DNA from 3 places in the Streptomyces sp. NPDC006193 genome. Region 2 is predicted to be linked to each of the others. Evidence: riboswitches for the same ligand, from Rfam matches in the RefSeq annotation. Region 2 holds a riboswitch; each other region holds the start of a gene.
The links. A riboswitch is a leader RNA that binds a small molecule or an ion and turns the genes downstream of it on or off. The one in region 2 is predicted to bind cyclic di-AMP.
Positions count from the first base shown of each region.

Region 1: it holds a riboswitch for cyclic di-AMP, as region 2 does, so the genes downstream of both, ABZ261_RS09520 (C40 family peptidase) here and ABZ261_RS17335 (glycoside hydrolase) in region 2, are expected to answer to the same signal.
Region 3: it holds a riboswitch for cyclic di-AMP, as region 2 does, so the genes downstream of both, ABZ261_RS01810 (M23 family metallopeptidase) here and ABZ261_RS17335 (glycoside hydrolase) in region 2, are expected to answer to the same signal.

Region 1 covers NZ_JBEXTB010000006.1:207,998-215,325, forward strand. The annotation lists gene ABZ261_RS09510 (ATP-dependent Clp protease proteolytic subunit) at 1-582, shown strand, start outside; gene ABZ261_RS09515 (hypothetical protein) at 590-895, shown strand; cyclic di-AMP (ydaO/yuaA leader) riboswitch at 1,329-1,466, shown strand; gene ABZ261_RS09520 (C40 family peptidase) at 1,470-1,943, shown strand; gene ABZ261_RS09525 (ATP-binding protein) at 2,578-3,036, opposite strand; gene ABZ261_RS09530 (helix-turn-helix transcriptional regulator) at 3,249-4,109, shown strand; gene ABZ261_RS09535 (DUF397 domain-containing protein) at 4,119-4,340, shown strand; gene ABZ261_RS09540 (8-amino-7-oxononanoate synthase) at 4,430-5,557, opposite strand; gene bioB (biotin synthase BioB) at 5,705-6,937, shown strand; gene ABZ261_RS09550 (adenosylmethionine--8-amino-7-oxononanoate transaminase) at 6,930-7,328, shown strand, end outside.
Region 2 covers NZ_JBEXTB010000016.1:109,314-116,641, reverse strand. The annotation lists gene ABZ261_RS17350 (alpha/beta fold hydrolase) at 1-684, shown strand, start outside; gene ABZ261_RS17345 (M23 family metallopeptidase) at 1,013-2,542, shown strand; gene pcrA (DNA helicase PcrA) at 2,585-5,089, opposite strand; cyclic di-AMP (ydaO/yuaA leader) riboswitch at 5,350-5,517, shown strand; partial or broken gene ABZ261_RS17335 (glycoside hydrolase) at 5,526-5,846, shown strand; partial or broken gene ABZ261_RS17330 (C40 family peptidase) at 6,642-7,103, shown strand; gene ABZ261_RS17325 (hypothetical protein) at 7,120-7,328, opposite strand, start outside.
Region 3 covers NZ_JBEXTB010000002.1:17,347-24,674, reverse strand. The annotation lists gene ribA (GTP cyclohydrolase II) at 1-285, opposite strand, end outside; gene ABZ261_RS01825 (MarR family transcriptional regulator) at 409-939, opposite strand; gene ABZ261_RS01820 (dihydrofolate reductase family protein) at 1,016-2,149, shown strand; tRNA gene ABZ261_RS01815 (tRNA-Met) at 2,208-2,281, opposite strand; cyclic di-AMP (ydaO/yuaA leader) riboswitch at 2,580-2,747, shown strand; gene ABZ261_RS01810 (M23 family metallopeptidase) at 2,755-3,786, shown strand; gene ABZ261_RS01805 (aldo/keto reductase) at 3,848-4,792, shown strand; gene ABZ261_RS01800 (PrsW family intramembrane metalloprotease) at 4,930-6,309, opposite strand; gene trmB (tRNA (guanosine(46)-N7)-methyltransferase TrmB) at 6,406-7,230, opposite strand.

The DNA of each region.
Region 1 (7,328 bases), on a different contig from region 2:
TCCGCCGTGCGGACGCTCGACCCCTACGCGAAGCTCTTCGAGGACCGGGTCGTGTTCCTCGGCACGCCGATCGACAACGCGGCGGCGAACGACGTGACCGCGCAGCTCATGTACCTGGAACACGCGGTTCCGGACCGGGACATCACGCTGTACATCAACTCGCCGGGCGGTTCCTTCGACGCGATGGCCGCGATCTACGACACGATGCAGTACGTCAGCTGCGACGTGGCGACCTACTGCCTGGGCCAGGCCGCCTCCACGGCCGCCGTGCTGCTCGCGGGCGGCGCCCCCGGCAAGCGGTTCACGCTGCCCGGCGCGCGCATGGTGCTCGGGCAGCCCGCACTGCCGGAACCGGTGCGCGGGCAGCCCAGCGACCTGCTCATCCAGGCCGGGGAACTGACCCGGGTACGGGAGCTGCTGGAGGCGATGCTCGTCCGGCACACGGGGCGCACGGCCGCACAGGTCCACCAGGACCTGGAGCGGGATCTCGTCCTGGACGCCCCCGGAGCGCTCGCCTACGGCCTGGTGGACGGCGTCGTGCCCAGCCGCCGGGACGCGCTGGGCGCACCGGGCGCGCGGTGAGCCCCCGATGCTGCCGGAACTTCCGCCGCTGCCCGCCCTGACCCGGGCCGAGGGCGAGCTGATCGACTGTTATCTGGAGGCGGTCGACCTGCTCGGCCGCGTCAACCCGGCCCGGAGCGGTGACACGTACGGCGGTCTGCGCGCGGCCCAGGCCCTGGTGCGCAAGGCGGCAGAGCTGCGTGACGCCCTTGCGCTGATGCACCAGCGGGGCGAGACGGAGCTGCACGGGGACACGCTGGCACGGGCGTTGCGGGTGCTGGACGGTGAGCGCCGGACCGCTCGCGTCGCGCTCCCGACCGACGGCGTGGGCTGAGACGGACACACGTCCGGACCGATGGGTTCGCCCCGTCGACGCGTGCCGTTCGGGCCGGACTTGAAACGGCCCGAACGACGTACGCCCGACCGGGTTACATCCCGAGCCGTTCCCGGGTTCCCCGAGTTGCGCGCGGCGGGGGCCCAGGAAGCGTCGCGTGACGCTTCGTCGCAGGTCGGGGGCTACGTACGGGAACTGACGGAGGTTCGAACACAGCGCGGTCCACCCGGACGGGTGAGTGGTGAGTAACACCACAAATCCCCGATTCCGTTGGGATTTTCGGACAGGTGTGAGTGAAGATCCCGTCTGACGACAAGCCCCCGCCACAGCGGCGGGGCGGTCCGGGCGGACGCCGAGTCCTGCCGCCGCCTGGATGACCGGTCGACGGAGTGGATCGGCAGGAGTGGAGGACCCGAGCAAGACGGGTCGCCGGCGCGGAAGCGCGTCTGCTCGACGCAGACGGGCGGAGGTTCCGGGCGATCCTTGGGGTGAAGCCGCGGCAACGCGGCCGGGCAACTTCGCCAGCCCGAATCCGACAGGTCATCCTTCACAGGCGGCTGACGAAGGGTTGCGCATGACTGCGCTGAATCGTGTCCCGTCGCTGATGGCCCGGGCCGGCACGGCCTCGGCTCTCACCCTCGCCGCCGTGGGCGGCTCGATCGCGGTGCCCGGACTGGCCACCGACGCCTCCGCCGCGACCACGGCGACGAAAGCACTGCACATCGCCGCGTCCAAGAAGGGCTCCCCGTACCGTTACGGGGCCACCGGGCCGCGCAGGTTCGACTGCTCGGGGCTGACGCTCTACTCGTTCAAGAAGGCGGGCAAGAAGCTGCCGCGCACCGCCGCCCAGCAGTACAACAAGACGCACCACATCTCCGCCAAGCACCGCAAGGCCGGCGACCTGGTGTTCTTCCACTCTGGTTCCAGCGTCTACCACGTCGGCATCTACGCCGGTCACGGCAAGATATGGCACGCCCCGAAGACCGGTGACGTGGTGCGGCTCCAGAAGATCTGGACCAAGAGCGTCTGGTACGGCCGGGTCAGCTGACCGCCGCCGACGCGGGAGCGGCTCCGGCTGGGGAGCCGCTCCGAGCCCGCCGTCGCCGCCCCGGCCGCCCGCCCGCACCGCACGGGCGGCCGGGGCGGCCACGGCCGCCCGCCCCGCCGTTCACCCGGCGCGGCGGCCGCCCTGGAGGCGGCCCCTGCGCCGGTCTCCGGGCGACCGCCGCGGCTTCCGGGCCGCCGCGGCGCCCCCGGTGCGCACGCCGGGCCTCGGCCCGCAGCCGCCCGCCCGGCAGCGCACAGGCCCGGACCGACGCGGGCACGGGCACGCGTGACGCGGGCACGGGCACCCGCGGCCACGCACGAACGGCCCCCTCAGCGGTGCGGGCCCCGCGACCCCTGCCACGCGGGCAGGGCCACCGGCACGGCCGCTGCGCCGGCTGCCGGCGGTGCGGTGCGGTGCGCACCCCGGCGCTCCCCCGCGCCCGCTCTCCCGGCCGGGCGCCCACACCCCGCGCGCTCGCCGTCCGGACCGCGACCGAAGCGGCCGGTGCGGCCCGGACGAGGGCGCCCGCCAACCCCTCCGCACGACGTGCCGCCCGCCGCGCGGAGGTGACGCATCCGGCCGCATGCCTTTCGCGCGCCCCTGCGCGCGCCACCGGGCCCGCCGGCTGCGGGCGTCAGGGGCCGGGCCGGCCCACCGGGGGGAGCGGAGCGGCCGGTGCGGCCCAGGGGAGTTCGATGCAGACCGTCTTGCCGCCCTCGCGGGTGGGGCGGACGCGGAGCCTGCCGCCGCACTCCGCGGTGAGCCACCGGATGATGACCATGCCGCGGCCGTTGTCCTGCTGGACGGCCGCGGGCAGTCTCTTCGGGAAGCGCGGGTGGCTGTCCGTGACGCCGATGTGCAGGTGCTCGTCCCGGTCCAGCGCGATGGCGACCGTGAAGGTGGGCGACTGGCCGAAGGTGTGCTGGACGGCGTTGGTGGCGAGTTCGGAGACGATGAGCCGCACGGTCTCGGCCGCCTCGGTGTCCGACGGGAGGCCCCACTCCGCGAGCGTGCCCACGACGTAGGAGCGGGCCGCGGAGACCGAGGCGGGATCGCTCGGCAGAGTGACGGATGCTTCCAGGTGGCCTGCCATGGCGACGTCGTCCCTTCCCGCGGGACCGCGGTCCGACATACAGCGGAGGGTTCGCGTACGGTCCCGGACTGGTGCTTGTCCGCCAGACTGCCACCGACGGGCCGGTCACGGGGGGCGATCCACCAAGATATGCATATATCTGTCGCTCGATGCGGTGAACTCCGCGCCGCGGGACCGTATGCGGGCGGCCCGGTCGGAGTAAGGAGGAGCCCATGCAGAACGGTCCGGCGGTGCGCCGCCGCAAACTGGGCGCCGAACTGCGCATGCTGCGTACCGGCGCCGGGCTCACCAGCGGTGAGGCCGCCCGGCTGGTCGGCTGGCACCAGTCGAAGGTGAGCCGCATCGAGACCGGCGCCAGCGGTGTGAAACCGGCCGATCTGCGCTTGCTCCTGGACGCCTACGCGGTGCGGGACGGACAGCTGCGCGAGTTACTGCTGATGCTGGCGGGGTCGGACGAGGCGGGCGGACGGCACCGCTGGTGGCACGCCTACCGGGGGGTGCTGCCGCCCACCTACCGCGACTTCATCAGCCTGGAGTCGCAGGCGCGCGCGATGCGCACCCTGGAGACCACGGTCGTGCCCGGCCTGCTGCAGACCGCCGACTACGCCCGCGCGGTCACCCGGGCGGCCGTGAAGGACCTGGACGAGGACCGCCTGGACACGCTGGTGGAGGTGCGGCTGGCCCGGCAGGACGTGCTGCGTGCGGACCCGCCGCTGCTGCTGAGCGCCGTGCTGGACGAGGCGGTGCTGCGCCGCGAGGTCGGCGGCCCGCAGGTGATGGCCCGGCAGCTTCAGTGGCTCACGGAGGCCGCCCAGCTGCCCCAGGTACGGCTCCAGGTCCTGCCGTTCGGGGCCGGGGCCCATGTCGGCCTCACCGGGCCTTTCGTTATCTTCTCATTTCCGAGCACTTCTGACCTGGACGTAGTAGTTCTCGACCAGTTGACGAGTAGCCTCTATCTGGAACGGAAAGAAGACCTCGTGGCCTACTCCGAGGCCTTCCGCACCCTTCAATCCCAAGCCCTCTCCCCCGAAGACTCGGTGGACTACATCGCCGGGATAGGTGACGGCGCGTAAGGAGGCACCATGACCGCACTGCCTCGGAACGTTCCTGCCAGTACCGACCTGCGCGGCGTGCGCTGGCTGCGCAGCAGCCACAGCACGGGCGCCAACAACTGCGTGGAGACGGCCCAACCGGGCTCCGGCCCCGGCGCCGGCCTGCTCGCCGTGCGCGATTCGAAGAACCCGGCCGGACCCGCGCTGCTCTTCTCCACCGGCAGCTGGACCGGTTTCGTGACCGCCATCTGATCGGTTTCGATCGCCCTCACCCGTCCTCCGTGCGACTCACGGCCGTGTCACCCCGCCTCACGGCGGCGTCACGGCGGCCTCACGCCGCCTCACGGCCGTGTCTCGCCGATGACCCGTACAGCGCGTTCGATCTCGGCCTCGGACAGGTCCGCGCGGGCGGTCAGCCGCAGCCGTGAGATGCCGTCCGGCACGGAAGGCGGGCGGAAGCAGCCCACGGCCAGTCCCGCCGTACGGCAGTCGGCCGCCCAGCGCACCGCCTGCTCCGGGGACGGAGCCCGCACGGAGACCACCGCGGCGTCCGGACGCACCGCTTCCAGGCCCGCGGCGGTCAGCCGTGCGTGCAGGGCGGCGGCCACCTCGCGGGCCCGCGCCGCCCGCTGCGGCTCGCGTTCGAGCAGCCGCAGCGCGGCCAGCGCGGCCCCGGCCGCCGCGGGCGCCAGTCCCGTGTCGAAGATGAACGTCCGGGCCGCGTTGACCAGGTGGTCGATCACCCGGGCGGGGCCCAGCACCACTCCGCCCTGGCTGCCCAGCGACTTGGACAACGTCGCCGTCACCACCACGTCGGCGGCGCCCGCGAGTCCGGCCGCGTGCGGCGCGCCCCGGCCGCCCTCGCCCAGCACGCCGAGCCCGTGGGCGTCGTCCAGGACCATGCCCGCGCCGTGTTCCCGGCACGCCGCGGCCAGCTCGGCCAGCGGGGCCCGGTCGCCGTCGACGGAGAAGACCGTGTCGGAGACCGCGATCGCCGCTCCCCGGTGCGCGGCGAGCGCCTTGCGCACCGCCTCCGGGTCGGCGTGCCCGACGACCTGCGTGCCGCCCCGGGCGAGCCGGCAGCCGTCGATGAGGGAGGCGTGGTTGCCCGCGTCGGAGACGATCAGCGAGCCGTGCGGGCCGAGCGCGGTGACCGCGGCCAGATTGGCTGCGTAGCCGGAGGAGAACACCAGCGCCGCCTCGAAGCCGCAGAACGCGGCCAGCGCGCGCTCCAGTTCGGTGTGCAGCTCGGTGGTGCCGGTGACCAGCCGGGAGCCGGTGGAGCCGCCGCCCCAGACCCGCGCGGCCCGGGCCGCCCCCTCGGTGACCTCGGGATGGCGGGCCAGGCCCAGGTAGTCGTTGCTCGCCAGGTCCAGCAGCGGCGAGCCGGCGGGGCGCGGACGCAGGGTGCGGACGAGTCCGGCGCGGCGGCGCGCCCCGGCCTGCTCGTCGATCCAGCCGAACGCCATGGGTCCTCCGTGGCTTTTGTAGGTAGCGGACAGACATTAGCGGGACGGCCCACCGCCCAGGGTGTGGCAATACCCACACGGCGAACCGCGCCCGTTGTGCGACCCCTCCTTGGCCGGGGGCGGTCCGGTAGGACAGGATCGGGCCTCATGGACCTGCTGAACACGCTCGTGGACAAGGGGCTTCGGCGCGAGCTGCCGACCCGCGAGGAAGCGCTCGCCGTGCTGGCCACCTCCGATGACGACCTGCTCGACGTGGTGGCCGCGGCCGGCAAGGTGCGCCGGCACTGGTTCGGCCGCCGCGTGAAGCTGAACTACCTGGTCAACCTCAAGTCCGGCCTGTGCCCTGAGGACTGCTCGTACTGCTCCCAGCGGCTCGGTTCCAAGGCCGACATCCTGAAGTACACCTGGCTCAAGCCGGAGGAGGCCTCGCAGGCAGCCGCCGCGGGCCTCGCGGGCGGCGCCAAGCGGGTCTGCCTGGTGGCCAGCGGCCGCGGTCCGACGGACCGGGACGTGGACCGGGTCTCGGAGACCATCAAGGCGATCAAGGAGCAGAACGAGGGCGTCGAGGTGTGCGCCTGCCTGGGCCTGCTCTCCGACGGCCAGGCGGAGCGGCTGCGCGAGGCGGGCGCGGACGCCTACAACCACAACCTCAACACCTCTCAGGCCACGTACGGGGACATCACCACCACCCACACGTACGCCGATCGGGTGGAAACGGTGCGGAAGGCGCACGCGGCCGGTCTGTCCGCCTGCTCCGGGCTCATCGCGGGCATGGGCGAGAGCGACGAGGACCTGGTCGACGTCGTCTACTCGCTGCGCGAACTGGACCCCGACTCGGTGCCGGTGAACTTCCTGATCCCGTTCGAGGGCACCCCGCTGGCCAAGGAATGGAACCTCACCCCGCAGCGCTGCCTGCGGATCCTGGCGATGGTCCGGTTCGTCTGCCCGGACGTGGAGGTCCGCATCGCGGGCGGCCGCGAGGTCCATCTGCGCACCATGCAGCCGCTGGCGCTGCACCTGGCCAACTCCATCTTCCTCGGCGACTACCTGACCAGCGAGGGCCAGGCCGGCAGGGCGGACCTGGAGATGATCGCCGACGCGGGCTTCGAGGTGGAGGGCGCCGGGGAGGTCACCCTGCCGGAGCACCGGGCCACGGCGGCCGGGGGCGGCTGCGGGTCGCACGCGGACGAGGGCCCGGGCGAGGGTCGCGGGGCGCACGCCGGGGGCGGCTGCGGCCCGGACGCCGACGCCGCGTGCGGCTCGCACGCCGGCGGCGGGGTCTGCGGCACGGCGTCCGCGCCGGCCGCGGCCGGGCCGCGCCCCGACCTCGTCGCCGTCCGCCGCCGGGGCGCGGGAACGGACCTCGCGCCCAATGCCTGAACTCGGGGTGCCGGAACTGCTGGAGCTGGACCGGCGGCACGTGTGGCATCCGTACGGCCCGATGCCCGGACGCGCCCAACCGCTCGTGGTGGAGGCCGCGAGCGGGGTCCGGCTGCGGCTGGCCGACGGCTCCGGCGAGCTGATCGACGGCATGTCGTCGTGGTGGTCGGCCGTCCACGGCTACAACCACCCGGTGCTGAACGAGGCCGCGCGGCGGCAGCTCGGGCGGATGAGCCACGTGATGTTCGGCGGGCTCACGCACGAGCCCGCCGTCCGCCTGGCCAAGCACCTTGTCGACATGTCGCCCGAGGGTCTTGAGCATGTGTTCCTGGCCGACTCGGGATCGGTGTCGGTCGAGGTCGCGGTGAAGATGTGCCTGCAGTACTGGCGT
Region 2 (7,328 bases):
GCCGTGATGCTGCCCGGGGCGGAGGGCGCGGCACGGCTGCCGGTCCGCCCCGGCCCGCCGGTCGTGCTGCTGCACGGTTTCATCGACAACCGCTCGGTGTTCGTCCTGCTGCGCCGCACCCTCGCCCAGCACGGCCGGCAGCGGGTCGAGTCGCTCAACTACTCGCCGTTGACCTGCGACATCCGCGCCGCGGCCGAGCTGCTCGGCCGGCACATCGAGGAGATCTGCGAGCGCACCGGCAGCGCCCGGGTCGACGTCGTGGGGCACAGCCTGGGCGGGCTGATCGCCCGCTACTACGTCCAGTGCCTGGGCGGCGACCTCCGGGTGCGCACGCTCGTCACGCTGGGCACACCGCACTCGGGGACGAGGGTGGCGCCGCTGGCCGACGCCCACCCGATCGTGCGGCAGATGCGGCCGGGCTCCCCGGTGATCGAGGCGCTGGCCCGTCCCGCGCCCGGCTGCCGCACCCGCTTCGTCAGCTTCTGGAGCGACCTCGACCCGGTGATGGTGCCGCTGGAGACGGCCTGCCTGGAACACCCCGACCTGGACGCGAGGAACGTCCGGGTGACGGGTATCGGCCATCTCGCCCTGCCCGTGCACCCCGCCGTGGCGGCCGGGATACGGGAGGCCCTCGACACTCCCCGGCCCGGGGACCGGGTCACCGGCGGCCTCACGGTCGCCTGAGAGGCGGTACGACAGGAACGCCCGGGGGCCCCTGACGCCGGCCGGCCCGCGGCGGCCACGGCCGGCCAGCCCGCAGCAGCCCATGACCGCGGGTCCACGACGGCGAGCGCCGCCCGCACACGCCCGCGCGCAGCCTGACTCACGGTCACCGATATCGAACACTTCTCGAACGCCTTGCCGAGCTCGCGTCCGACGCCCCCCGAAACACGGCCGAATGCCCGGTTACGGCCCACGCGAAACAAGCGGAAGATTGTCGCGCCCAGGTACCGCCGGGTACAGTCGCCGCACTGCTCTGGCAGCCCCTGTTGTCGAGGCGAAAGAGAAGTTGGTGAACGACCGTCACCCGTCGGGGACCACGACCACCCCGGCTGCGGCTTCCGACGCCTCCACCGCGCACTACGCGCAGTACGGGGCACAGGAAGCCCCTTACGACGACCTCACCACGTACGGCGGCGGTGATGCCACCGTTTTCCCGGGCGGTGCCGCGAGCACCACGGCCTTCGCCGCCGACCCGCTCTTCGGCAGCTTCCCGGACGGCGAGCAGACCACCGGCGGGTACGGCGCCACCCCGTGGCAGACGGACACCGGCGGGCTGCCGGCCCACGACCCGTACGCGGCCCCGCAGCACACGGGTTACGACTCCGGCGGGTACGACACCGCCGCCTGGACCGTCCCCGCGCAGGCCACCGGCAGCGGCACCGGCCAGTGGGACGCGGGCGCCTGGCTGCAGCCCGAGCACTCCGGCGGCGCCGACCCCACCCAGCAGTGGGAGTGGGGCGCCCAGACCTTGGACACCGGCGCGTACGACGCCACGCAGTGGAACCTCGCCGGGCAGGCGGCGGAGCACGAGCACGGCGGCCAGCCGTTCGACCAGTTGCCCACCGCCACGTTCGAGGCGATCGGCGAGCCGCACTCCGCGTACGGGCACGCCGGTGACCCGCAGGCGACCGCGGGCTTCGAGCAGACGCCGTACGAGGACGCCGCCTTCGGTGAGCACCCCGGCGGTGCGGACGAGCCGGACGCCACCGGCGAACTGCCCGCCGTCACCGATCTGCTGGACGGCCAGGAGGAGATCGCCTCGGCGCCGGCGACCCGCGCGGGCTCACGCAGCGGAGCGCGTTCGCGGCGCCGTACGCCCGCCAGACGCTCCGCGCTGCTGACCGTCGCCGTTCCCTCGGCCTGCGTCATGGGCGTCGCCGGAATCGCCGCGGCCTCGGTCGGCGCGCTCACCGACGACTCGGCGGACACCACCGCCTCCGCCGCGGACGCGCAGGCGCACCCCGTCCAGCCGGCGGTCGCCAACAGCAAGCTGGACACCCAGCTCCGGACGCTCTCCGCCGGCGCCGACGACTTCGCCGACCGGGCGAGCCGCACCCAGGAGCGGATCGACCTCAAGGCGCAGCAGGAGATGGAGAAGAAGAAGGCCGCCGCGGAGGCCGCGCTCAAGGAGCGGCTGCGCCCCAAGTTCGCGCTGCCGGTCGCGCAGCACGGGCTCAGCGCCTACTACGGCCAGGCGGGCGTCAACTGGATGTCGGTGCACACCGGCATCGACTTCCCGGTCTCCTACGGCACCACCGTGGTGGCCGCCACGGACGGCACGGTCACCACCAAGTGGAACAGCGCCTACGGCAACATGATGATCGTGACGGCGAAGGACGGCACGCAGACCTGGTACTGCCACCTGTCCAGCTACACCGTCGCCTCCGGCACGACCGTCAAGGCCGGCCAGCCGATCGCCTTCTCCGGCAACTCCGGCAACTCCACCGGTCCGCACCTGCACTTCGAGGTGCGGCCGGCGGGCGGGGCGGCCATAGACCCGCTGCCGTGGCTGCGGAGCCACGGGCTCGACCCGTCGTAGGGGCACGGCGGGCCCGCCGCCGTACGGCGCGGGCCCTGGCGGCTACAGCTTCTCCACCGGCGCGTACCGCAGCAGCAGCCGCTTCGGCTTGGCGTCCCCGAAGTCGATCGTCGCCTCCGCGTTCGCACCCGTTCCCTTCACGGCGACGACCGTGCCGAGGCCGAACTGGTCGTGGGTGACCCGGTCGCCGACGGCGAGCGCGACCACCGGCTTCTCCGTCGTCCGCCGGGTGGCGAAACCGGACGCGCCCGACGCGGAGGAGCGCGAGCGGGTCGAGGACAGCGAGGCCGCGATCCCGGACGCCGGACCGGACGGGACCGGCGCCGACGCTCCCGTCCGCTTCCACTCCACATGGGTGGCCGGGATCTCCTCCAGGAAGCGGGAGGGCGGGTTGTACGACGGCTGGCCCCAGGCGCTGCGCATCGCCGACCGCGTCAGGTACAGCCGTTCCCGCGCGCGGGTGATGCCCACGTACGCCAGGCGCCGCTCCTCCTCGAGCTCCTTGGTCTGGCCGAGGGCGCGCATGTGCGGGAAGACGCCGTCCTCCATGCCGGTCAGGAAGACCACCGGGAACTCCAGGCCCTTGGCGGTGTGCAGCGTCATCAGCGTGACGACGCCGTCGCCGCCCTCCTCGTCCGGGATCTGGTCGGAGTCGGCGACCAGCGCGACCTGCTCCAGGAAGTCGGCGAGCGTGCCGCCGGGCACGGCGGCTCCCCCGGTCGCCGCTCCTTCCCCGTGTTCCTGTTCGAACTCCAGCGCGACGGCCGCGAGTTCCTGGAGGTTCTCGATGCGGGTCTCGTCCTGCGGGTCGGCGGAGGCCTGCAACTCGGCCAGGTAACCCGTGCGTTCGAGGACGGCTTCCAGGACGGTCGCCGGGCCCGCGCCGGACTCGACGACGGTGCGCAGGTCCTCCATCAGCGTGTTGAACCGCTTGACCGCGTTGGTGGAGCGCGCGGCCATGCCGTACGCCTCGTCCACGCGCTTCAGGGCCTGCGGGAAGCTGATCTTCTCCCGCTGGGCGAGGGCGTCGATCATCGCCTCCGCGCGCTCGCCGATGCCCCGCTTGGGCACATTGAGGATGCGGCGCAGCGGCACCGAGTCCTCCGGGTTGGCGAGGACGCGGAGGTAGGCCAGGACGTCCCGGACCTCCTTGCGCTCGTAGAACCGGACGCCGCCGACGACCTTGTAGGGCAGGCCGACGCGGATGAAGACCTCTTCGAAGACGCGGGACTGCGCGTTGGTGCGGTAGAAGACGGCGACGTCTCCCGCGCGCGCCTCGCCCGCGTCGACCAGGCGGTCTATCTCCTCGGCGACGAACTGGGCCTCGTCGTGCTCGGTGTCGGCGACGTAGCCGACGATCCGGGAGCCCTGGCCGGCGTTGGTCCACAGGTTCTTCGGGCGGCGGGACTCGTTGCGCTCGATGACCGCGTTGGCGGCGGACAGGATGGTCTGCGTGGACCGGTAGTTCTGCTCCAGCAGGATCGTCGTCGCGTCCGGGTAGTCCTCCTCGAACTGGAGGATGTTCCGGATCGTGGCGCCGCGGAAGGCGTAGATCGACTGGTCGGCGTCACCGACCACGCACAGCTCCGCGGGCGGCAGGTCGTCCTCGCCGGGCGGGACGTCCTCGTCGCGCTCCCCGGTGCCGACCAGTTCCCGCACCAGCGCGTACTGGGCGTGGTTGGTGTCCTGGTACTCGTCCACCAGGACGTGCCGGAAGCGGCGGCGGTAGTGCTCGGCGACGTCCGGGAAGGCGCGCAGCAGGTTGACCGTCGTCATGATCAGGTCGTCGAAGTCGAGGGCGTTCGCCTCGCGCAGCCGCGACTGGTACAGCGCGTAGGCCTGCGCCAGGGTCTTCTCGAAGCCGTCGGCGGCCTGGGCGGCGAAGTCCTCCTCGTCGATCAGCTCGTTCTTCAGGTTGCTGATCTTGGCGCTGAAGGACTTGGGCGGGAAGCGCTTGGGGTCGAGATCCAGATCCCGGCAGACCAGGGCCATCAGACGCTTGCTGTCGGCGGCGTCGTAGATGGAGAACGACGACGTGAAGCCGAGCTTCTTGCTCTCCCGGCGCAGGATGCGCACGCACGCGCTGTGGAAGGTCATCACCCACATGGCGTTGGCGCGCGGGCCGACGAGCTGCTCGACGCGCTCCTTCATCTCCCCCGCGGCCTTGTTGGTGAAGGTGATCGCGAGGATCTGGCCCGGGTGGACGTTCCGCTCGGCGAGCAGGTAGGCGATGCGGTGGGTGAGCACGCGGGTCTTGCCGGAGCCGGCGCCGGCGACGATGAGCAGCGGGGACCCGGCGTGCACGACCGCGGCGCGCTGGTTGTCGTTCAGCCCCTCCAGCAGTGCCGCCGAGTCGATCGCCGGGCGCGGGGCGCCGTCGCGGTAGTACGCGTCCCGGTCAGGCGGCGCGTCGAACTTCCCGCCGAACAGATCGTCCGGAAGCGGCTCCGGAGAGTGATCGTCCTCGGGCGGCGGCGGGGGCTCCTCGTCGCGCCCGCGAGGGGGCTGGAGGTCCGCCAGGAAGCTGTCGTCAAAGAGGCTGCTCATCGCTCTCCGAGTCTAGGGTGCCCCACCGACAACCGGCCGCGGTCCCCGGAAGACGGCCCCTTCACGCACGGGCCGGACCCGCGCCGGCGCGCCCGGTCCTCCCTCGCCCGGCGGACGGTCCTGGTGACGGGGGTGTGATTCCGCCCTCAGGTCACGGCAATGTATCGGACAAACCGCACACCAACCTTCACAGAAGACACACGAGTTGGCTAGGTTGCCGTCAGGCCGCACGACCCCTCTCCGGCGAACCTCGCCGGGCCGCGCGGCCTCCGCCGAGTCCGGCGCACCCCCTGCGCGGCGCCCGGAACCGGGGACCCACCGATCCTGGGGTGAATCGGCCGACTCCCGCCCGGGACGACGCCGTAGGGCAACCCTTCCGTCCGCCCGAACCCGACAGCTAACCCGGTAGGCGGCAGCATGGAAGGAGTCGCCTCCGTTGGCGTCGCACCGCAAGCCGCGCCCCGGCGGGACGCAGGGGGCGGGCATCCGCACCCCCGCTCTCGCCACCGCCGCCCTCACCTCCGTCGCCGTCCTCTCCCAGACGGCCGAGGCCGCCGCCGAGGCCGGTCACGGCACGCCCAGCCCGGAGGAGGTCGAGCGGAAGATCGACGATCTCTACCGCCGGGCGGGATCGGCTGCGGAGGCGCCCGGCGCGGGCAAGGAGCGGACCGCCGACGCGGCGCGGCGACGCACCGACAGCCTGCAGCGGCTCCGTGAAGAGGTAGCCCGCCGCGCGGCCCAGCACCGCGGCGCATCCGCCCAGCGGATCGCCGTCCCCGGCCGGCGCGGCACCGTCCCCGGCCGCACCGCGGGCGCAGTCACCGCCCAGCCGGGGATCGTCCCCGCTCAGCGCGGTGCCGTCAGCGGCCTTGCCGCGGGCGCCGCGCCGGCCGCCTGGGACAGGGGCGCCGCCGTGACGCCGGCGCGGGGCGGGGTCGCCGTGCCGGCCGCGTGGGACAGTGGCGCCGCCGTGCTGGCCGCTCCGAACGCCGCCGGCCCGGACGCCGTAATACCGCCCGCTGGGGACACGGGTCCTGTGCCGCAGGCCCACGGGCTGGGTTCCGCACCGGCAGCGTGGAGCGGGGACGCGGCGCCGACCACGTGGAGCGGGGACGCCGTGCCGGCCGCGTGGAGCGGGGACGCCGTGCCGGCCGCGTGGAGCGGGGACGCCGTGCCGGCCGCTCCGAACGCCGGGGCCCCGGACGCGGTGCCGCCCGCCTGGGGCGCCGGCCCGATGCCGGTGGCCCCGAGCGCCGCAGGCCCTGGCGTCCTTGCGCCCGTCCGAGACGCGGATGCCGTGGCGGTCGCCTGGCACGCTGACGCCGTGGCCGCCACCGGGAACGCGGCCGTCGCACCGCCCGCCTGGGGCGCCGATCCCGTGCTCGCCGCTGCGGACGCCGGGGGCCCGGACGTGGTGGCGCCCGTCCGAGGCGCGGGTGCCGCGGCAGGGCCCGTGGGCCCGGCCGTCGTACCGCCGCACGTCCGGGAGGGTGGCCGTGCGGCGCCCGCCCCGGGGCCGGCGGCCGGACCGCTGCGGACGGGCGCCGGGAGGGATCCCAAGGCGGCCAAGGCCACGGTGCAGAAGAAGCTGGCCCACGCGCGCGCACTGCTGTCGCAGCGGGTCGTGCAGGGCCCCGCGCCGTCCGGTGCGGACACGTCCAAGGCGAGCAAGGCCGTCGCCTTCGCGCGGGCCCAGCTCGGCAAGCCGTGCGTGTGGGGCGCGGCCGGTCCCGGCTCCTACGACTGCTCGGGCCTCACCCAGGCCGCCTGGAAGTCGGCCGGGGTCACCCTGCCGCGCACCGCCCGCGACCAGGCCGGCGCCGGCGTCGCGGTTCCGGCGGCGGACGCCCGCCCCGGTGATCTCGTCTTCTTCCACGACGACCGCAGCCACGTCGGGCTGTGCACCGGCGACGGCATGATGATCCACGCCCCCAGGCCGGGCGAGTACGTCCGCGAGGAGCCGGTCTCCTGGGCGGGCGGGTCGGCCGTCCGCACCGTGGTCCGGCCGGGCTGACCCGCAGCGCCGCGGATCAGGTCCAGAGCACGGCGATGAAGACGTTCGCCGTGGTCAGCAGGCCGACCAGCCCGAACTGGCCCTTGCTGATCCGCTCCTCGTCCCGCTTCACGTAGACCAGCCCGAGGATCACGATCAGCAGGGCCAGCTTGACGCCGATCTTGATGTTGTCGAGGTGGTGGCCGCCGGCCTGGTCGAGGCCGACGAGGGCCACCCCGGTGACCA
Region 3 (7,328 bases), on a different contig from region 2:
GAGCAGGACGCCGCCGCGGCCGGCGATGCGCTCGGCCGCTTCGCGCAGCTGGGGGCCGCAGTCGCAGCGGGCGGAACCGAAGACGTCCCCGGTCAGGCACTCGGAGTGCAGGCGCACCAGGGGCGGGGTGCCGGGGGCCGGGTCGCCGAGGAGGACGGCGAGGTGCTCGCGGCCGTCGGCGAGGCCGTCGAAGGTGACGAGCTCCGCGTCGGCGCTGTAGCCGTCGCCGAAGCGCAGCGGCACCCGGACGCGGGCGCGCGGGGTGGCGGCGGGGATGTCGGGCATGCGGGTCTCCGGGTTCCGTTCCGTGGTCCACGTCCGTGGCCCACCCGTGCTTCAGGTTTGAAGCAGAGGGTGATCCGGGACCCTACCGCATGTTTGAATTTTGAAGCAATGGCCCCGGCCGGTTCACGTCCCGGAGCACGGGCCGGACCGCCGGCGCCACGGCACGTCCCCCGGCGCGGCCCCCGCCCCGCCGTCCCCGTCCTCGCCCTGGAGTCCCCGCGCGATCCCCGTGCAGATCTCCTCCAGCTGCCCCACCTGCTCCGGGGCCAGCCGGTCGAACAGCGAGGCGCGCACCGTCTCGACGTGCCCGGGCGCCGTGCGCTCCAGCACGGCCATCCCCTCGTCCGTCAGCGCCGCGAGCGAGCCGCGCCTGTCCTCGGGGCAGTCCTCCCGGCGCACCAGGCCGTCCCGCTCCAGCCGGGTCACCGCGTACGTCAGCCTGCTCCGGGTGATCTTCAGCGTCTCGGCGAGGTCGGTCATGCGCAGCCGCCGGCCGGGAGCCTCGGATAGGTTGGCCAGCACCGAGTAGAACAGGTGCGGCATGCCGCCGGCCTGCTGGAGCTGCCGGTCGACGGCGTCCTCCAGGAGCCGGGACGCGGCGAGGTAGGCGCGCCAGGCGCGCTGCTCCCCGGGGGAGAGCCAGCGGGTCGTCATACCGCCAGTGTAGTTTGTTTGAAACTTAAACGATACGCGAACGCGTACCGAGCCGCCTCAGGAAGAGAGGGCGCCGATGCCCCTGCCGTACGTCCTGCTGTCCGCCGCCGTCTCCCTCGACGGCCACCTGGACGACACCGGGCCCGAGCGGCTCCTGCTGTCCAGCCCGGCCGACTTCGACCGGGTCGACGACGTACGGGCCTCCGTCGACGCCATCCTGATCGGCGCCGGCACGATCCGCGCCGACAACCCGCGCCTGCTGGTCTACTCGGAGAAGCGGCGCGCGGCCCGGCTGGCGGCGGGCCGGCCGGAGTACCCGCTGAAGGTGACCGTCACGGCCTCCGGCGACCTCGACCCCGGCGCCCCCTTCTGGCACACCGGCGGCGAGAAGCTGGTCTACACGACCGACGGGGGCGCCGAACGGCTCTCCCGCCTCCTCGGCGGCGCCGCCGGCGTGGTGCCGCTCGGCCCGGCCCTCGACTGGCGGGCCCTGCTGGAGCACCTGCACGACGTGCGCGGCGTCGGGCGCCTGATGGTGGAGGGTGGCGGACAGGTGCACACCCAGCTCCTCCAGCAGGGCCTCGCCGACGAACTCCAGCTGGTCGTCGCGCCGTTGTTCGTCGGCGACCCGGCGGCCCCGCGCCTGTTCGGTCCCGGGACCTACCAGGGCGGACGCCTGCGCCTGGTCGGCACCCGCCGCATCGAGGACGTCGTCCTCCTGCGCTACGAGCCCACGGCCCCCGGCACCGGCACGGAGCCCGCCGCGGCCGACCGCCACTGGCTGCGCACGGCCTGCGAACTCGCCGCGCTCTGCCCGCCGTCGGACACCGCGTTCAGCGTCGGCGCGGTCGTGGTCGCGGCCGACGGCACGGAACTGGCCCGCGGCCACTCCCGCGAGGGCGGCGATGCCGTGGTCCACGCCGAGGAGGCGGCCCTGGCGAAGATCGACCCGGCCGACCCGCGTCTGCCCGGCGCCACGGTCTACAGCAGCCTCGAGCCCTGCACGCGCCGGGCCTCCCGCCCCGTCCCCTGCGCCGAGCTGATCCTGCGGGCCGGGGTGCGACGGGTGGTCACCGCCTGGCGCGAACCCGACACGTTCGTCACGGCGGCCGACGGCGCGGGCGTCCTGACCGCCGCGGGCGTCCGGGTCGCGGTGCTGGCGGAGCTGGAGCCCCTCGCCAAGGCGCCGAACCGGCACCTGCTCGGCTGATCCGGGCCCGACAGCACTCAGGGCCGGAATCCTGTGGATTCCGGCCCTGAGCCTTCAGTAGCGGGGACAGGATTTGAACCTGCGACCTCTGGGTTATGAGCCCAGCGAGCTACCGAGCTGCTCCACCCCGCGTCGTTGTGTGACCAGCATACGCCATGGGCGGGACCGGATGCACATCGGTTCCCGTACCCCCCGCGCTCGTCACGGAAGGTGACCGGATGAGCGCCGTGCGCAGAGCTTCTGAGTCATCATCAAAACCGTCGGTGACTCCTGAGTCCGGGTCAACTCGCCCGGTTCAGGGGCATCTCGGCGGGAAAGTCCCGAGGTTTGAACGCCAACGATCAAGCCGAACGGCTTGGAAAGTGACCGGTAGGTCTATTAACGTTCGATAACGCAGCGCGGTCGTCCCAGCCGTCATCAGAGGCGGCTCCGTGCGCACGCGCCGAATCCCGCAAGGGAACCGGGGAACCACCACCCTGGGGTGAATCACGCGGATGCCGTCGTGAACTCATGGAGTCCACGCCGGTATACGCGCGTAGGAGACCTTCCTGCTCCGAACCCGTCAGCTAACCCGGTAGGCGGAGGAAGGAAAGGAGCACGCCCGCGTGGCGTCCAACCGGCCTGCCCCGAAAGCCCCGTACGCTCCGGCGAATGCCGGGACCCAGACCTTCGGCTACGGCGCCTACCGCGCCGAGGAGGGCCCCTGGGAGGAGTGGAACCCGACCGAGGAGTCCGTCGCCCCGGTCCGCGGCCGGCACCGCGTCGTCAAGCAGCGCGGCGGGTTCGCCCGCAGCTCCACCGTCCTCGGCGTCGGCGTGATCGCCGCGGTCGGCGCGGGCGGCATGGCCAGCGCCGACACCGGCAGGCCGCCGGTCGCCCTCTCCCTGCCGGACCTGCCCTCCGTCGGCTCCCTCTTCGACGACGGCTCCGCCGACACCCCCGAGGTCGCCACCACCGCGCTCAGCAGCGTCGCCGTGGCCTCCGGCACCGACGAGCAGGGCGCCGACGCGGGCGAGGCCCTGCGCAGCCGGATCATGGCCCAGGCCGAGCAGCAGCAGGGGCAGGCCGACAGCAGGGCCACCGCCGCCGCGGTCGCCGCCGCCCAGAAGCGGACCGCCGACGCCGCCGCCCGCGCCGAGAAGGAGGCGGCCGCCCAGGCCGCCGAGGCGAAGGAGGAGGCGGAGGCCGCCGCCGAGAAGAAGGCCGAGCAGAAGCGGCTGGCCGAACTGGCCCGGCAGTACACGCTGCCGACCTCCTCGTACACGATCACCTCGACGTTCGGCCAGGCCGGCTCGATGTGGTCCTCCGGCTACCACACCGGCCTCGACTTCGCCGCGCCCACCGGCACCCTCATCAAGGCCGTCCACAGCGGCACGATCACCGAGGCGGGCTGGGCCGGCTCCTACGGCTACCGCACGATCCTCACCCTCGACGACGGCACCGAGCTGTGGTTCTGCCACCAGTCCTCGATCAGCGTCTCGGTCGGCCAGAAGGTCTCCACCGGCGAGGTCATCGGCCGCGTCGGCGCCACGGGCAACGTCACCGGCCCGCACCTGCACCTGGAGGTCCACGCCGGCGGCCAGGCCACCGGCATCGACCCGATGGCGTGGCTGCGGGACAAGGGCCTCAACCCCTGACCGTGTCCCGCCGCGACCCGGCGCGGGATGCGACCGCCCGCCGCCGGTGTTGCAGTGAGGCATGACAGCACTGCACACACTCGGCTCCTCCGGCCTCCGGGTCTTCCCGCTCGCCCTCGGCGGCAACGTCTTCGGCTGGACCGCCGACGAGCGGACCTCCTTCGCGGTACTCGACGCCTACGCGGCCGCCGGCGGCAACTTCATCGACACCGCCGACGCCTACAGCGCCTGGGCCGAGGGCAACCGGGGCGGCGAGTCCGAGACGATCATCGGCAGGTGGATCGGCTCCCGCGGCAACCGCGACGACATCGTCATCGCCACCAAGGTCAGCCAGCATCCCGAGTTCCCGGGACTGTCCGCGAAGAACATCAAGGCCGCGGCCGACGCCTCCCTGCGCCGCCTGGGCACCGACCGCATCGACCTCTACTACACCCACTACGACAAGCCCGAGGTGCCGGTCGAGGAGATCATCGGCGCGCTGGACGACCTGGTGCGGGCCGGCAAGGTCCGGCACATCGCCGCCTCCAACATCACCCCCGAGCGCCTGCGGGCCTCCCTGGACTTCTCCGACCGCGAGGGCCTGGCCCGCTACGTCGCCCTGCAGCCGCACTACAACCTGGTCTCCCGCGACACCTACGAGGGCCCGCTGCAGGAGCTCGCCGCCCGCGAGGGCCTCGCCGCCGTCCCCTACTTCGCCCTCGCCTCCGGTTTTCTGACCGGCAAGTACCGCCCCGGCGCGAGCGTCGGCAGCGCCCGCGCCGGCTCGGCCGCCCGGCACCTGGAGTCCGCACGCGGCCGGCGGGTCCTGGCGGCCCTGGACGAGATCGCCGCCGCCCACGAGGTCCCGGTCGCCACGGTCGCCCTGGCCTGGCTGGCCGCCCGGCCGACGGTCACCGCCCCGATCGCCTCCGCGAGGACCGTGGAACAGCTCCCCGCGCTGCTGGGAGTGGCGGAGCTGCGCCTCACGGAGGGCGAGCTGGCGGCCCTGACGGCAGCCTCGGCCTGAGGCGGCCCGGCCCGCGCCGGCGCCGTCGGCCCGCGCCGGCGCCCGGCCGGGGCGGGCCGGGCGGAGGCGGGACTCGGGCCCGGGGCGGGCCGCGGAGGCGGGACTCGGGTCCGGTACGGGCCGAAGGGAGGCGGGACTCAGGTGCGGTACGGGTTGTACGCGGTGTACGGCACCGCCGCGTAGCCGCCGTACCACTGCGGGAATGGCGCCGCCGGATGTCCGTACCCCTGCGGGACCGGCGCCGTGTGCACCGGCCGGACCGGCGCCTGTGCCCGCGCCGCGTACTCCAGCGCCGGCCGCGCCACGTGCCTGCGCCTCCACAGCTCGTCCAGCAGCTCCCGCTCCCGTGCCGCGAAGTCGGCCCCGGCCTTCCCCTCGCGGCCCCGGCGCCGCAGGAACGCCAGCGAGGTGGCGTACGCCTCGTACTGGGCCACGGCGCGCGCGGCCGGGCGGCCGTGGTGGTGCCGGGCGTAGTCCCGGGCCGTCCGCCGCGCCCGCATCGACCCCAGCGCGAACGGCTCGGCGGGACCCAGCCACCCGGCCAGCGCATACGCCGGCAGCTCCGTCCGGACGGTCCGCAGCTCGCGCTGCCGGGTCCAGATCGCGAGCCACGTCACCAGCGCGAAGGCGGGCACCATGAAGGCGCCGTAGACGGCGAAGAAGCCGTACTCGCCGAAGGCGGCGGAGCCGTTCCACAAGGCGTGCATGCCCATCGCCAGCAGCAGCCCGCAGACCGGCGGCAGGACCCGCCGCACCCGCCGGCGCTCGCCGGACATCGCGGCGACGCCGAAGCCGATGCCGGTGAGGACGGTGAAGAGGGGGTGCGCGAACGGGGACATCACCACGCGCACGAAGAAGGTGGCGGCGGTGAGGGAGGCGATGCCGCGGCCGCCGGTGAGCTGGTCGGTTCCGAAGGCCGTGCCGAGGTAGAGGATGTTCTCGGTGAACGCGAACCCGGTCGCGGTGGTCCCCGCGATGACCACCCCGTCCACCAGTCCGGTGAAGTGCCGTCTGCGGAAGAGGAAGACCAGCAGCACGGCCGCGGCCTTCGCGGACTCCTCCACCACGGGCGCGATCACGGTGGCGCCGAGGGTGTCGGCGCCGGCCGGGTCGGCGGTGGCGGTGGCGACCCACCGCGTGGCGAAGCTGTTGGCCACGATGGCTATGAGCGCCGCCGCGCACGCCCCCCAGGCGAAGGAGAAGACCAGGTTCCGCCAGGGTCCCGGCTCCACCCGGTCCAGCCACCGGAACGCGGCTGTCAGCCAGGGCACGGGCAGCACGGCCAGACCGAGCCCGACGAGGAACCCCTCCGTGCCGGTCTGCCGCCGCACGAGCGCGAGGATCACCAGACCGGACAGCGCCAGCAGCGTGCTCAGCGCCGCGTACCCGAGCCGGCGCCCGGCTCCGGGCCGCGCCCGGGCGGCGGGGCGTCCCCCGCGCCGCCACCGGTGCGCGGGACGGAGCGCACCGCCACCGGGACTGGGCTGGCTCGGCGGGAACGGAGGACTGGTGGCCACGGCATCGACCCTAACGGTGACGGGGCGAGGGGCTGGAGCGGATCACCGGTACCGCACGGCGCTCGCCGCCCGGTGGTCACCGCCCGGTGGTGCCGCTCAGCGGTCCCGGTGCGGTACGCGCCGGAACAGCAGATCGTTCACCACATGACCCTTGTCCAGTCCCTGGCCCTCGAAACGGGTCAGCGGACGGAACTCCGGGCGTGGCGCGAAGCCGCCGTCCGCCCGGGTGTTCTCGAAGTCGGGGTGCGCGGTGAGCACGTCCAGCATCTGCTCGGCGTACGGCTCCCAGTCGGTCGCGCAGTGCACGATCGCGCCGGGCTTCAGCCGGGTCGCGGCCAGCGTGAGGAAGGCGGGCTGGATCAGCCGCCGCTTGTGGTGCCGCTTCTTGGGCCAGGGGTCGGGGAAGTAGACGCGCAGCCCGTCCAGCGAGTCCGGGCGGAGCATCTCCCGGAGCAGGATGATCGCGTCGCCGTTGCCCACCCGGATGTTGGACAGGCCGTTGCGCTCGGCGAGGTTGAGCAGGTTGCCCTGGCCCGGGGTGTGCACGTCCACGGCGAGGATGTTGGTGTCCGGATCGGCCGCGGCCATCTGCGCGGTGGCCTCCCCCATCCCGAACCCGATCTCCAGGACCACGGGGCGGTCGTTGCCGAACAGCTCGCCGAGGTCGAGCACCCGCTGTCCGTCGATGTCCAGCCCCCACGTGGGCCACAGCCGCTGCAGGGCGTCGGCCTGCCCGGCCGTCACCCGGCTGCGCCGCGGCTGGAAACTGCGGATCCGCCGCTCGAAGTGGGACCCGGCGGGATCGGCCTTGGGGCCGTCCGGGAAGCGCGGCTCCCCCTTGGCCCGGGCATGCCGGACGGGGGCACCGGGGGTGTGCGGTGCCGAGGGCGGGGCGTCGGGGGTGTTCAGGGAGTCAGCCACAGTACGACCGATTTTAAGCGCCCCCGGTGCGGCGTCCCCCCGGCCGCGGTACCCGGGCGGAGCCCCCCGGCCCGCGGTCCGGGGCGGAGCCCTCCCGC